4 regions of the Exiguobacterium oxidotolerans JCM 12280 genome follow, and region 2 is predicted to be linked to each of the others. Evidence: predicted binding sites of a transcription regulator. Region 2 holds the regulator's gene; each other region holds the start of a gene.

Region 1 (3,092 bases), 930 kb from region 2:
TCTTTGATTGCTGCGAGATAAGCAAGATAGACCCACTGGAATGCTTCTTGGGCCGTTTCAGCTGGTCGTGATAGGTCACATGCGTAACGTTTACCGAGTTCTGTCAGTTCGTGAAGGGCGCGGAGTTGTTCGTTCATCTCCTCGCGGTCACGAATCATCGCTTCTGATAGAAATCCACCGTGTGCTTTCAAATCCGCTTTTCTTGCAGCAATGAGGTGAGCTGTTCCATAAAGAGCGACGCGACGGTAGTCACCGATGATCCGTCCGCGACCGTAAGCATCAGGAAGTCCAGTGATGATACCGGCTTTACGGGCAGCGCGCATTTCGGGCGTATACGCATCGAAAACCCCTTGATTATGCGTTTTACGGTACTCGCTAAAAATCTGTGTAACAGTGTCATCTGATTTAAAACCGTACGCTTCTAAGGCATCGTTGACCATTCGGATACCACCGTTCGGATGAATCGAACGTTTGAATGGTTCATCGGTCTGTAGACCCACGATTTTTTCGAGTTCAGGATTGAGATAACCTGGGCCGTGCGAAAGAATCGAGGATGGGATCGCAGCATCAACGGCATAGACGCCACCACGAATGCGTTCTTCTTCTGTCAACTGCATGATTTGTTGCCATAACGTGTTCGTTGCATCGGTCGGACCGGCGAGGAACTGATCGTCTCCTGTGTATTCTGAGCGATTGCGTCGGATGAAATCAGCGACATCAATCTTTTCCATCCATTCTCCACTTTCGAATCGTTGCCATGCTTGTGTTTTTTCAAGTAACATCATCAACACTCCTTCATTAGTAAGGTCAGTGGTTCTTGATACATCTCTTATGTGAATAGTGTAACAAACAATTCAAGGTAGAGGTTTTACGTATATGTGAATCTTTTAACAAATGTAAAAGTGTTGCTATGACTTACTTCACAGTAAATTGTATCAGTTAGTGTCCCGTGTTCAAAAAACAGAAAACGACTGCTATGAAAGGCTTTGTCTGTAGCTGTACCATTAATTTACGGTAGGATGGATAGAGACAGAAGCTAGTGTGATAAAAGTCACGCGGCGCTACCTTGTATTTTTAGGACGTATCGTTGACAATGAAAAAGGGAATATAGAACGTGGAGGTGGAGTGAATGGAGTTTTCGCCATTAAAAGAGCAAGCAGATTATCGAACAGGGGACTGGGTTTCCCTAAAAGTATCAACTGAAGGAACGGAACGGATCGGAATGATCACCGAGTTTGAAGACGACGGGTTTTGGCTCCGGTTTGAAGACGATTTTGATTTCGAGGACTTTATCGGTTACGACGAGAAGTATCTCGCGCGTTTAGTTCGACGCCCAATCGATGTCAGAGCAACTTATCCAGTACTTGCTGGTTTTGAAACACTTGCTGTTGAGTTGCAAGACCGAATGGCGCAAGGTTTCGAAGTGTTAAGTGCAGATCAACAAAGTGAGACGGAAATCGTTTTTCATATTCGGTTAATCGATTCCGGAAATGAGTATACGCAGACGTTACGCGGTATTAAAACTGAAACTGATGATCGTTTTGAATACGTAACCGAATGATGAACAAGAGAGTAGGAGAAGATACGTTATGAATTTTATGAAACCTTTTATTAATGAAGCGTGGGAACGAGCACGCTTTGAACAAATGATGCCCGTCCAAGAACAAGCTATTCCTCTAATCCGTGAGGGGAAAGATGTTTTGGTCGAAGCACCGACAGGAACTGGGAAAACGCTCGCTTATGTCATTCCGGCCCTCGAGCGCATCGATCCGAATGAACCACACGTTCAAGTCGCGATCACGGCACCGACACGAGAACTGGTCATGCAAATTCATCAAGTCATCCAATTGTTTGCCCAAGGAAGTGGAATTAAGTCAGGTGCGTTCATCGGTGGTGTTGAGTTAAAACGTCAATATGAGCGTCTCAAGAAAAAGCCGCAAATCATTGTCGGGACACCCGGACGTTTAGTCGAATTGATTGACTCGAAAAAGTTGAAGATGCATAAAGTGAAATTGATTGTTTTAGATGAAGCTGATCAAATCTACGAAAGTGGAATGAGCGCCTCGGCGACACGAATCGCGAACAGTGCGCTTCGTGACCGTCAGTTAGCACTCGTTTCAGCAACATTGCCTGAACGGACGGCAGAATGGGGACGGACACTGTCGAACGAACCGGAAGTCATCCGAGTCGAACGAACGGAGACGTCACGAGTCAAGTTTGGTTACATCGAAACATCCCGTCGCCTGAAACCGGAAATGTTACGTCGTTTGTCTAATATGCAACAAGTTAAAGTGTTGACGTTTATTAACAACCGCTCATTCCTCGGTCCGTTAAACGGTGAATTAAGCAAGTTTTCATTGAAATACCGGATTTTAGATGCCGAAAAAGGGAAAAGAGAACGGATGGAGACGTTACGTTCGTATAAACGGGGAGAGTTTCCGTTACTCGTCACGACCGGTCTTGCTGCACGCGGTCTAGACATTGATGCCGTGACGCATGTTGTGCATTATGATTTACCGGAATCCCTTGATGATTTTGTCCACCGCTCAGGTCGAACAGGACGTGGGAACGCGTCAGGTATGGTCCTTGCGCTCGTCACGGATCATGATTTAAAACACCTGAAAACATTAGCGAAACAAATGGGTGTGGAAATTGAACCAATGGAGATTTATGGCGGGGAATTGATTCCAAAACGTGAAGTCATGGAACCCGAAGCACTTAAAAGTCCGGCGAAACCACACCGGAAAGGATCAACGCGATGAAAAGTGAGCGAAAGATTATCCCGTTTCCGACGACTGTATCCGAAGCAGAGATGAACACAGCGCTCAAAACTTTATATCAAGAGGCAGCCACTGCTCGAAGCACCGATTGGGTCGCATTTATCGAAGAAATCGCGACGGAAGGACGTTGGTATTTAAAAGATGCTGAGTTATTCCGAGACTTGTTCGTCGATTGGGCGATTTTTTATGAGACCGATGAACAAGGGAAAACACCGCATGGTCGTTTTTTAGAACAAGTCAAAGAAGACATGTCTCAAAGTCTGTATCGTGCCTTAAGAGGACTGGCCGATCCTGTTCCGTCGCTTTTCCTTG
Region 2 (3,092 bases):
CGATGAAAGCAATTAACGTCGTAAATGGATTCATAATGCTTCCCCCTCTTGATTACCTATTAAGAAATTTCCCATTCCCTCAAAAGGATAAACACAGAAAACGACTTCAATCGGTTCATCACCCTCATACGTGTCGCAAGCTCTATTTTTATCATCACCGCTATCACAAAAAAACATCACTCGGCAAATGCCAAGTGATGTACATATGGAGACTATCGGGCTCGAACCGACGACCTTTTGGCTGCCAGCCAAACGCTCTCCCAGCTGAGCTAAGCCCCCTCGTATTCTTGTAATCAGTATAAACCATATCGATTCACTTTTTCAATATAAAAATAGCGCTTCCAATTAAAAACCCCTCAGGCGCCGAAACGTCTAAGAGGCTACTGTTACTTATTCAACTCACGCATCAAATCCGCTTGCCGTTCAAGCTCGGCTTGTTGCTCAAGAATCAGTACTTTTTTGTAAGTCCGGGCTGAAATCATGATGCTGATTTCATAAAGAACGAACAACGGTACCGAAATCATCAAATGTGACGTCACATCTGGTGGAGAGATTAAAGCCGCGATGACGAACAGCGCAAAGTACGCGTATTTCCGATTTTTCCGCATGAACAATGGCGTCACGAGTCCAAGACGAGTCAAGAACATCGTCACGACCGGCAGTTGGAACAAAATACCGAACGGAATCGTCAGCCGTATTAAGAAACTGAAATAGTTTTCGACCCCGATGACTTGCTCGATGCCGAGCTCTTGCCCAAGTTCCGTCGATACTTTGAGTAGAAACGGAAGTAACCAAAAATAAGAGAACGCGATTCCGGACAAAAATAAGAAAAACGTGACCGGAATATACGTCAAGGTCGCTTTCTGTTCCTGTTCGAATAAACCGGGTCGGATGAACGCCCATAGCTGGTACATCCAAAATGGTGAAGCCAGGACGACCGCGATGATGAACGCTAAATTCAAGTACAGCATCAAGGGGTCGGCCACATTAAAGGCATTCAGTCCGATGCCGAGCTCTTTCAGGTCCGACTGCAAAAAACGCACGAGCGGCCGGACGAGCGGAAAGGCCGCAGCGAACAAGACAACGACGATGATGAGTGACCAGACGATCCGCTTGCGCAACTCGTCTAGATGCGATGTCACACTCTGTTCTTGATCAATCGCCATAATTTAATCACTTCTCTTTCGATTCATCCTTGTTGTCTTTATCATCGTCCATGATGCCGTGTGTCGCACTCTTGAACTCTTTTAACGTCTGACCGGCAGCACGACCGAGCTCCGGCAATTTTTTCGGTCCGAAGATGATCAACGCGACGGCGCCGATCAAGGCGATGCTTCCTGCTCCCATAAATCCGACGGTTAACGGAATAAGGTTTTCCATTATGATTTCACTCCTTCAGCTGATTGCGAATAATGCTTCATGAAATAAACTAGTGACTGCAACTCGATCGACAAATCGATGTGATGGACCCGAACGTGGGCCGGTACGTTCAACCGCGCCGGTGTAAAGTTTAGGATTCCGGTCACACCATACTCAACTAACTCATCCGCTACTGACTGCGCGAACTGGGATGGGACCGTCAAGATGGCGACATCAACCTTGTTCGCTTCGATTTGCTCTTTCATGTCAGAGACATGATAGATAGGAACGTCTTGCGTCGTTGTTCCGACCTTATTTTCGTCCGCATCAAACGCAATGACTATCCGAGTACTATTATTCTTTAAAAAGTTATAATTTGCAAACGCCGTTCCGAGATGCCCGACCCCGACAAGTGCCACATTCGTGACTTCATCCTGGTTGAGTGTCTTTCGGAAAAACGTCAATAGATGTTGTACGTTGTAACCGTATCCTTTTTTCCCTAACGCCCCAAAGTAGGAAAAATCACGGCGGATCGTCGCTGAGTCGACTTTGACCGCTTCACTGAGCTCTGCTGAAGAGACGCGCAGCTTGCCTGAGTTATAAAGACTCTGAATGAAACGATAATATAACGGCAGTCGTTTCGCCGTCGCTTGTGGTATTTTTGTGTCTGGCCCATTCATACTGCAGTTCCCCCTTCGGCCACGTTCTGACGTGGCACCCAAATCAATGCAAAGAATTCTATTCTCTTTGATTGTAAACCACTTCACATAGACTAACAAATAATATATTCCACGGGACTCCTGCGTTTTTTTCATGATAGACTAAAGGGTGGAAGGATGGATGTTTTTATGATTCTCTTACAAGTGAACCAACTATCAAAATCATTCGGTGTTGAGCCGATTTTAGACAATATTAAACTCGAAGTGCAGGAGCGGGACCGGATTGCGCTCGTCGGACGAAATGGTGCCGGAAAATCGACACTTTTAAAAATCATCGCTGGAGAGCTTAGTCATGACTCTGGTGAGATCATGAAGAGTAAGGAAGTGAAAATCGGTTACCTCGCCCAGGACAGTGGTCTTGAGTCGAATGAAACGATCTGGAACGAGATGTTGACCGTGTTCGAGCACCTGCAAGAGCAGGAACGTTCGCTCCGTCGGATGGAGATCGAGATGGGGATGGACCATATCTTAAATGATGCTGTTGCTTACGACCGTCTGTTAAAAACATACGATCAGGCCCAACATGACTTCTCGGACGCCGGTGGTTACCAGTTCGAAGCCAATATCCGCTCCGTCCTGCACGGGATGCGTTTTTATCCGGACGATTATTCACGCCGGATCCAGACGCTATCCGGTGGACAACGGACGCGACTCGCACTGGCGAAGATGTTGCTTCAGGCACCTGAGCTGTTAATCCTTGACGAGCCGACGAACCACCTCGACATCGATACACTCTCTTGGCTCGAAAGTTACCTGGCCGGTTACCGTGGAGCGGTCTTGATCGTCTCCCATGACCGTTACTTCCTCGACCAGGTCGTCAACGTCGTTTATGAATTGTCACGGAACGTCTGTCGGAAGTTTACCGGCAACTACACAAAATACTTGGAACAAAAAGCAGCACTCTACGAACAAGAGATGAAGCAGTTCGAACAGCAACAGGAAGACATCGCGAAGATGCAAGACTTTATCCAGCGTAACATCGCACGGGCGACGACGACGAAACGCGCACAAAGC
Region 3 (3,092 bases), 870 kb from region 2:
AAGAAGGTTCTGATATCGAACGTGAAGCAGAACTCGTGCTGTATTTCCAACTTAAACAGTTACTTGAGATGTTACGTGCACTTTATCAAAAACGTTTTTCGATGAAGGAAGAACAAGAACAATTATTGTTGACGGCTGTGCTCTATTTTACTTCCCCAGTTGATGCATTACCTGACGAAAATGTACTCGGTCTGTTCGATGATGCTCAAATCGTCGAATCGATTTATGAAGAACTCGCAGCAGATGTCGATCGCTTCCAACATCTCGAATAAAGAAAAAGGTAAGGGAGACGGGAAAATCCGTCGCTACCTTACCTTTTCTTTATGCTTTTTTTTTCGTCACGATGTTGATTGTCGCAGCTTGTTGTTTTGATTGATCCACTTCCAGCTTTTCTTTGTTCAACCATGTGTAAACCATTCCCATGAAGAGTGCTCCACCGATGATGTTCCCGAAGAGAGCAGGAATTAAGTTATGGATTGCTCCGGCAAATGAAATCGCCTCTGGGTGAGGTACGACAAGCGCGATTGAGAACAATGCCATGTTGGCAATGACATGGTCAAAACCTGATGCGAAGAAGACAGCCACTAAAATCATCATCATCATGATTTGTGCCAATTCATTTTTCATGTTTTTCGGAATGAAAATCGCTAAACAAACCATCCAGTTACAGAAGATTGCTCGCGTAAAGATTTCCCACGTCGAGTGATGGATTTTCGATTCAGAGACAGCGAACAACCAGTTGTTTGCGCCTAACTCTTGAATGATTCCAGTTTGCGAAAAGAGTAACGCGAAGGCAAGTCCTCCGAGACCATTACCGATTAAACAAATCGTCCATACTTTAAACGTATCCATTTTCGTAGTGTATCCACGCATCGTCGCCGTCGTAAAATACATCGTATTTCCTGTAAACAGTTCTGCACCGCCGTAGACGATTAAGACGAGCGCAACACCAAATGTTAATCCACCGACAAGTGTCGTCGCAGCCGATTCATTTAGATAAAGTCCGTTGATTGCTTTGAGTGTAAATATGATAGCAAAACCGATGAATACCCCAGCAAGCATGGCACGAACTAAATACTCGAGTGGACGCATTTGTAGCATTTTAGTTGATTTAACCGCTTTATTTCTTAGCCCTTCTAATGCTTCTACTTCATTCATTGTAGAAACCTCACTTCCCTCTTGTTCAACACTTCACAATGTTTGTTCACTTATTATCATACTTCCATCTTATAAGATGTTCAACCCCTGCCTACCCTTTATTTAAGGTTTTTACGAAAGAATGACATGTAAACGATACCATTGTGTCAAGTTTGTGAAAAAAGCTTTTTCTTGCTAGATACAACTACTTTACGGGTATATTTTGAGTTGTGAACGGAAGTATTCCAAAAAGGATTTTCGTCTTGATTCAACTAATACATAGTCGTCAATGACTACACGATTAAAGCGGTTAGTGGACGTCGAAGCTCGCTCAATATCGCGTGGTGTATACCCTTCAAAATCAGTACGCGTGATTTTAAATTGAAGGATTGATACAGGATCGGTATATTGAATTTCAACTGTCATTACATTAGGAATCGCTAGAAAAAGAGCAAGCGTATGGTGCATGACGAGTTGCGAAAATCGACTTTTGATAAAAGAGGGTGAAGACGGGTCAATCCATTCGTGATTTGTCCCGACCCATTCTTTCCTGGATTTACCCGTCACTTCATAACGTAAGAAGACGGTAGTCCCTTCAATCTGTACTTGTTTAAGTGCGTCTGAAAATGGAAATCGTTCAATGAATCCTGTCATTGCATTTGTATTTGTAACCGATGTTCCGACATATCGGGTGACCAGTGCTCCATCACGCCACTTATTGTCAGGGGATTCCTTCGAGTAATGCAACATAAAAATGGAACCTGTACTTAATCCAATGAGCGCACAGCATAAAAATAAAAGGATTTTTTTCAATTCACTCAATTCCTTTCGACCCGCGTCACCTTTTTACGACATTTTTCAGTTGAGGGGTTGAATTTAATGCTATATAGGCGTACTCTTGCAGGCAGATACTTTACTAAGGAGGAGCATGAGGATTTCTCATCAATCACAATGAAGACTAAACAAAAGAGCAAGAAAAAACGAACGGAAAAAATCAGTTTCCTTTTAATCGGTACACTTCTTTACTCCCTTTATATCAGCCTTTTATTATCTCCAAATGACATTGGATCTGGCGGCATCATGGGAATCACACTTATTTTCCAAGAGTTGTTCAATACGCCCATCGGACTGACCCAACTTGTCTTGAATATCCCGCTTTTCTTACTTGGTTTTCGCTTCTTAAGAAAACGATTCATGCTACTTTCAGGAATTATCGTCCTTATTTCTTCATTTTTAATTGATTGGATTCCAACACAAGTGGTTCCCGAGTCATTAAACGACCCTCTCGTCGCCTCCATTTTTGCAGGGTTAGTTTCTGGACTCGCCATGGCATTAATCTTCTTTGGCGGCGCTTCGACAGGTGGACTCGACATCCTCGGAAAGTTCTTTTATGCCCGCTTCCATAACTGGCCGCTCCCGCGTATTTTTTTAATGCAGGATTTAGTGATTTATATCTTAGTTTGGTTAGTCTTCGACTTAAAACATGTTATGTATGCATTAATTATGAGCTTCGTTCGCGCCAAGGCGTTGCAAACGGTCTATAGTTTTTACTCTGCTTCTAAACAATGTATTATCATTTGTGAAAAAGCAGATGAAATCAACGACGTCATCACAAAAGAACTCGGTCGTGGTGTCACGATTCTCGATGCGCGCGGTGGCTATTCCAACCGGACAAAGAAGATGGTTTATGTCGTCGTGCAGAATAATGAAATCGTTCGTCTTCAGGAAATTGTTTCCTCTGTCGAACCTAATGCCTTCGTCACCTTCTCTGAGATTCATACCGTCTTTGGAAATTACAAAGAACATTCCTACTCTTTTTAAATGAACCGCACACGATGAAACGACAACCCCCTGTCATGAGGTGGGTTGTTTTTTGTAAACAAAGGCTGACCCATCATATACGTCTACGTTTGGTAACGCTCCAGGTTTCATCTCAAATCACAAAACGATTGAAT
Region 4 (3,092 bases), 1.2 Mb from region 2:
TTTGAACCGGATGCAACTGCTTTTGAAATTCCGTTGCCATCGATTGATCTTTGTATCGTACCGGGGCGCGCCTATATGCGCAATGGCTATCGCTTAGGATGGGGCGGTGGATTTTACGATCGTGCGTTGATTGATTTTTCAGGTCCGACACTTTCGATTGCATTTGCCGTTCAAGTCGTGGAACGATTCGAAGTAGAATCGTTTGATCGCCCAGTGGATACAATTGTCACTGAAGATGAGGTCATTCAATGTCACTAACTGTTCTTTTATTCATCTGCTTAGCCCTCGGATATGCTGGCTATCAATTCGGATTATTAACGAAAAGCGGTGCATTGTTGACGATACTTGTCGGCAGCACGGTCGTCTATGCGCTCGATTACGAAGGACTAGTCCTGTTACTGTTATTCTTCGGTAGCTCTAGCCTATTGTCAAAACTCGGTAAGGTACGCAAGCGGTCCGTCGATCAAATCGTCGAAAAGGATGGTGCACGAGATGGCTGGCAAGTGCTCGCTAACGGCGGAACAGCAATGCTTGCTTCGGTAGGTGTTGTACTGACAAATGAATTTGAATTTTTATTAGTGTTCTTGATCGTCATTGCTGCTTCGAATGCAGATACATGGGCATCTGAGATTGGTCCGCTTTCTAAAAAAGAACCGATTTCAATTCGGACGTTTAAACCGGTCTTACGAGGAACGAGCGGGGGGGTGTCCTTACTCGGGACACTCGCGACAATCATCGGTGCATTATTTATCGCGACGGCGGGGGACATTCTATTCGATTTGTCCATAAAGCAATGGTTGATCGTCGCGGCCGGAGGTGTCCTTGGCAGTATTCTCGATACGGTGTTAGGCGCTACCGTCCAACGAAAGTATCGTTGTCAGATTTGTGGCAAAGAAACCGAGAAAAAAATCCATCATGGTACTACGACACAATATGTCCGAGGATGGAAGTGGCTCGGAAATGACGCCGTTAATTATTTGTCCAGTACGCTAGCGGGGCTGATTGGTTTCATGTTGTATCGATTGTGGTAATGGAAGGTGAAGTAACGTACTTCCTTATGTTAGGATATTGTTGACACAAATTAGACAAAATGTGACCGTTTACACAGCCTTTAATACTTTGTGAAAGATGTTACAATCTAATTGTGAGATAGTTAACAAACTTTTAATTTGTTTGGAAGGGTGGACATATCGGATGGAATTACATGCTAAAGTTACACGTGTTGCGTTAATTGGTGCGGGGGCCGTAGGATCAAGTTTTGCGTATCAAATGACGACAGCTGGACTTTGTGAAGAACTTGTCATTATTGATGTGAATAAAGCAAAAGCTGAAGGGGAAGCGATGGATTTAAATCACGGGACGCCATTCAGTTCTTCGCCGATGCGGATATGGGCAGGGGATTACGGGGATTGTAAAGATGCCGAAGTCATCGTGATCACGGCCGGTGCACCACAAAAACCGGGTGAAACACGACTTGACCTCGTTGCGAAAAATGCTTTAATCATGAAAGAAATGATGCGTCAAATCATGGAATCAGGGTTTGACGGCATCATCGTCGTCGCTTCAAATCCCGTTGACATCATGGCACATTTAGCATGGAAATATTCTGGTTTACCAAAGTCACGCGTCTTCGGATCAGGAACGGTACTCGATACGGCACGCTTGCGCCAAATGTTAGGAGAATACTTTAATATCGATTCACGAAACGCCCACGCCTATATTTTAGGTGAGCATGGCGACACGGAATTCGCTGCCTGGAGCAACTCAAGAATCTATGGAAAAACGATTGATGAACTGCTTGCCGAAGACGATCGTTATTCTCAAAAAGATTTAGATCAAATCTATATTAATGTACGCGATGCAGCCTATCATATCATTGAACGAAAAGGTGCAACATACTATGCGATTGGACTTGGTCTCGTTCGGATCGTCCGTGCGATTCTCGGGAACGAGAACTGTTTGTTGACTGTAGGAGCGCACGTTGACGGACAGTACGGGATTTCTGGTATTCATATTGGTGTACCTGCCGTGATCAACCGACAAGGTGTGCGCGAAGTCATCGAGGTGTCGCTGACGGATGAGGAATTAAAAAAATTTCATCATTCGGCGGAAGTTTTACGTCAAACGATGGAACCTGTCTTACGTTAAATCGGAAGCGTCAATCGTACGCACTGAACTCGGACAAACGGAGTTTCAGTGGGTACGATTTTTTGATTAGAAAAAAGGACACGATAAAAAATCTGAAAACTAGGTTTTATTTTACTAGAAAAAGGTTATGTTAGGGATAGAAGAGTTTTTCATGTCTTAAGAAACATTAGAAAACTCACAAAGGGGAGAAACGATAGTCATGTATACATTTCGAACGTTAACAAAGGAAGATGCAGAACAGTATTGGCGCTTACGCCTCGAAGGTCTAAAAAATCATCCGGATGCATTTGGTCATTCTTTTGACGATGAGCAACAAACGCCGCTCGAAGAAGTTCAAGAGGGGCTCGAAGGAGATCCGGAGTCGGATGAAGTTTGGATCGGGATATTCGATGAAGATACATTGTTTGGATTTGGTCAGGTCAAACCGTACGAGCTGTCACGGGAATCACATAAGGCGATGATTTCTGGTGTCTATATCTCACCGGATTATCGTGGGGGAACGGGTCGCGCCCTAATGGAGGCCTTGATTGAAGAGGCGAAACAAATTCCGGATGTCGAACAAGTCATTCTAGCCGTCTTGTCAGGAAATGAAGCTGCTCAAAAACTCTATGAATCACTTGGTTTCGAAGTATATGCAGAGGATCCTGATTCGGTCAAACTAGAGGATGGGACGTATCGAGATGACATTTGGATGAAAAAATACGTCTAAATGAAAGAGATGAAAAGTCATTTAAAGGATGAAAGTCATAGCGCACCTGATGCTATGGCTTTTTTCCATAGCAGGCGGTCGCTTTTTTTGAGTGTGCATTCTTTTTCGACTGGCGAGAGATATTTGGTATCATTAAGAAGGAAACGATTCCATTAAAATAAGCCGTCCTTTCTTAAAAAGGACGTCAAACGAGGAGCGAACAAGATGAAAGCTGTGATTGAGACGATTCGTGAAT

Evidence for each region. The regulator Rex, encoded in region 2, represses fermentation and respiration genes when NADH is low (regulators of the CRP and FNR family bind a similar motif). The targets are predictions, from matches to a motif close to TTGTGAAATATTTCACAA.
Region 1: the regulator Rex is predicted to act here: its motif matches at 877-894, upstream of pflB (formate C-acetyltransferase).
Region 3: the regulator Rex is predicted to act here: its motif matches at 1,180-1,197, upstream of P403_RS0110935 (formate/nitrite transporter family protein).
Region 4: the regulator Rex is predicted to act here: its motif matches at 1,143-1,160, upstream of P403_RS0112695 (L-lactate dehydrogenase).

What each region holds. Positions count from the first base shown of each region.
Region 1 covers NZ_JNIS01000001.1:2,221,003-2,224,094, forward strand. Annotated here, with positions in the region: gene pflB (formate C-acetyltransferase) at 1-782, opposite strand, end outside; gene P403_RS0111235 (hypothetical protein) at 1,130-1,561, shown strand; gene P403_RS0111240 (DEAD/DEAH box helicase) at 1,590-2,762, shown strand; gene P403_RS0111245 (hypothetical protein) at 2,759-3,092, shown strand, end outside.
Region 2 covers NZ_JNIS01000001.1:1,293,901-1,296,992, forward strand. Annotated here, with positions in the region: gene P403_RS16655 (hypothetical protein) at 1-34, opposite strand, end outside; tRNA gene P403_RS0106525 (tRNA-Ala) at 207-279, opposite strand; gene tatC (twin-arginine translocase subunit TatC) at 387-1,166, opposite strand; gene P403_RS0106535 (twin-arginine translocase TatA/TatE family subunit) at 1,174-1,380, opposite strand; gene P403_RS0106540 (redox-sensing transcriptional repressor Rex) at 1,380-2,039, opposite strand; gene P403_RS0106545 (ABC-F family ATP-binding cassette domain-containing protein) at 2,208-3,092, shown strand, end outside.
Region 3 covers NZ_JNIS01000001.1:2,159,648-2,162,739, reverse strand. Annotated here, with positions in the region: gene P403_RS0110940 (DUF1232 domain-containing protein) at 1-272, shown strand, start outside; gene P403_RS0110935 (formate/nitrite transporter family protein) at 322-1,158, opposite strand; gene P403_RS0110930 (hypothetical protein) at 1,348-1,959, opposite strand; gene P403_RS0110925 (YitT family protein) at 2,089-2,958, shown strand.
Region 4 covers NZ_JNIS01000001.1:2,512,801-2,515,892, forward strand. Annotated here, with positions in the region: gene P403_RS0112685 (5-formyltetrahydrofolate cyclo-ligase) at 1-258, shown strand, start outside; gene P403_RS0112690 (DUF92 domain-containing protein) at 249-1,031, shown strand; gene P403_RS0112695 (L-lactate dehydrogenase) at 1,195-2,148, shown strand; gene P403_RS0112700 (GNAT family N-acetyltransferase) at 2,348-2,857, shown strand; gene P403_RS0112705 (M42 family metallopeptidase) at 3,062-3,092, shown strand, end outside.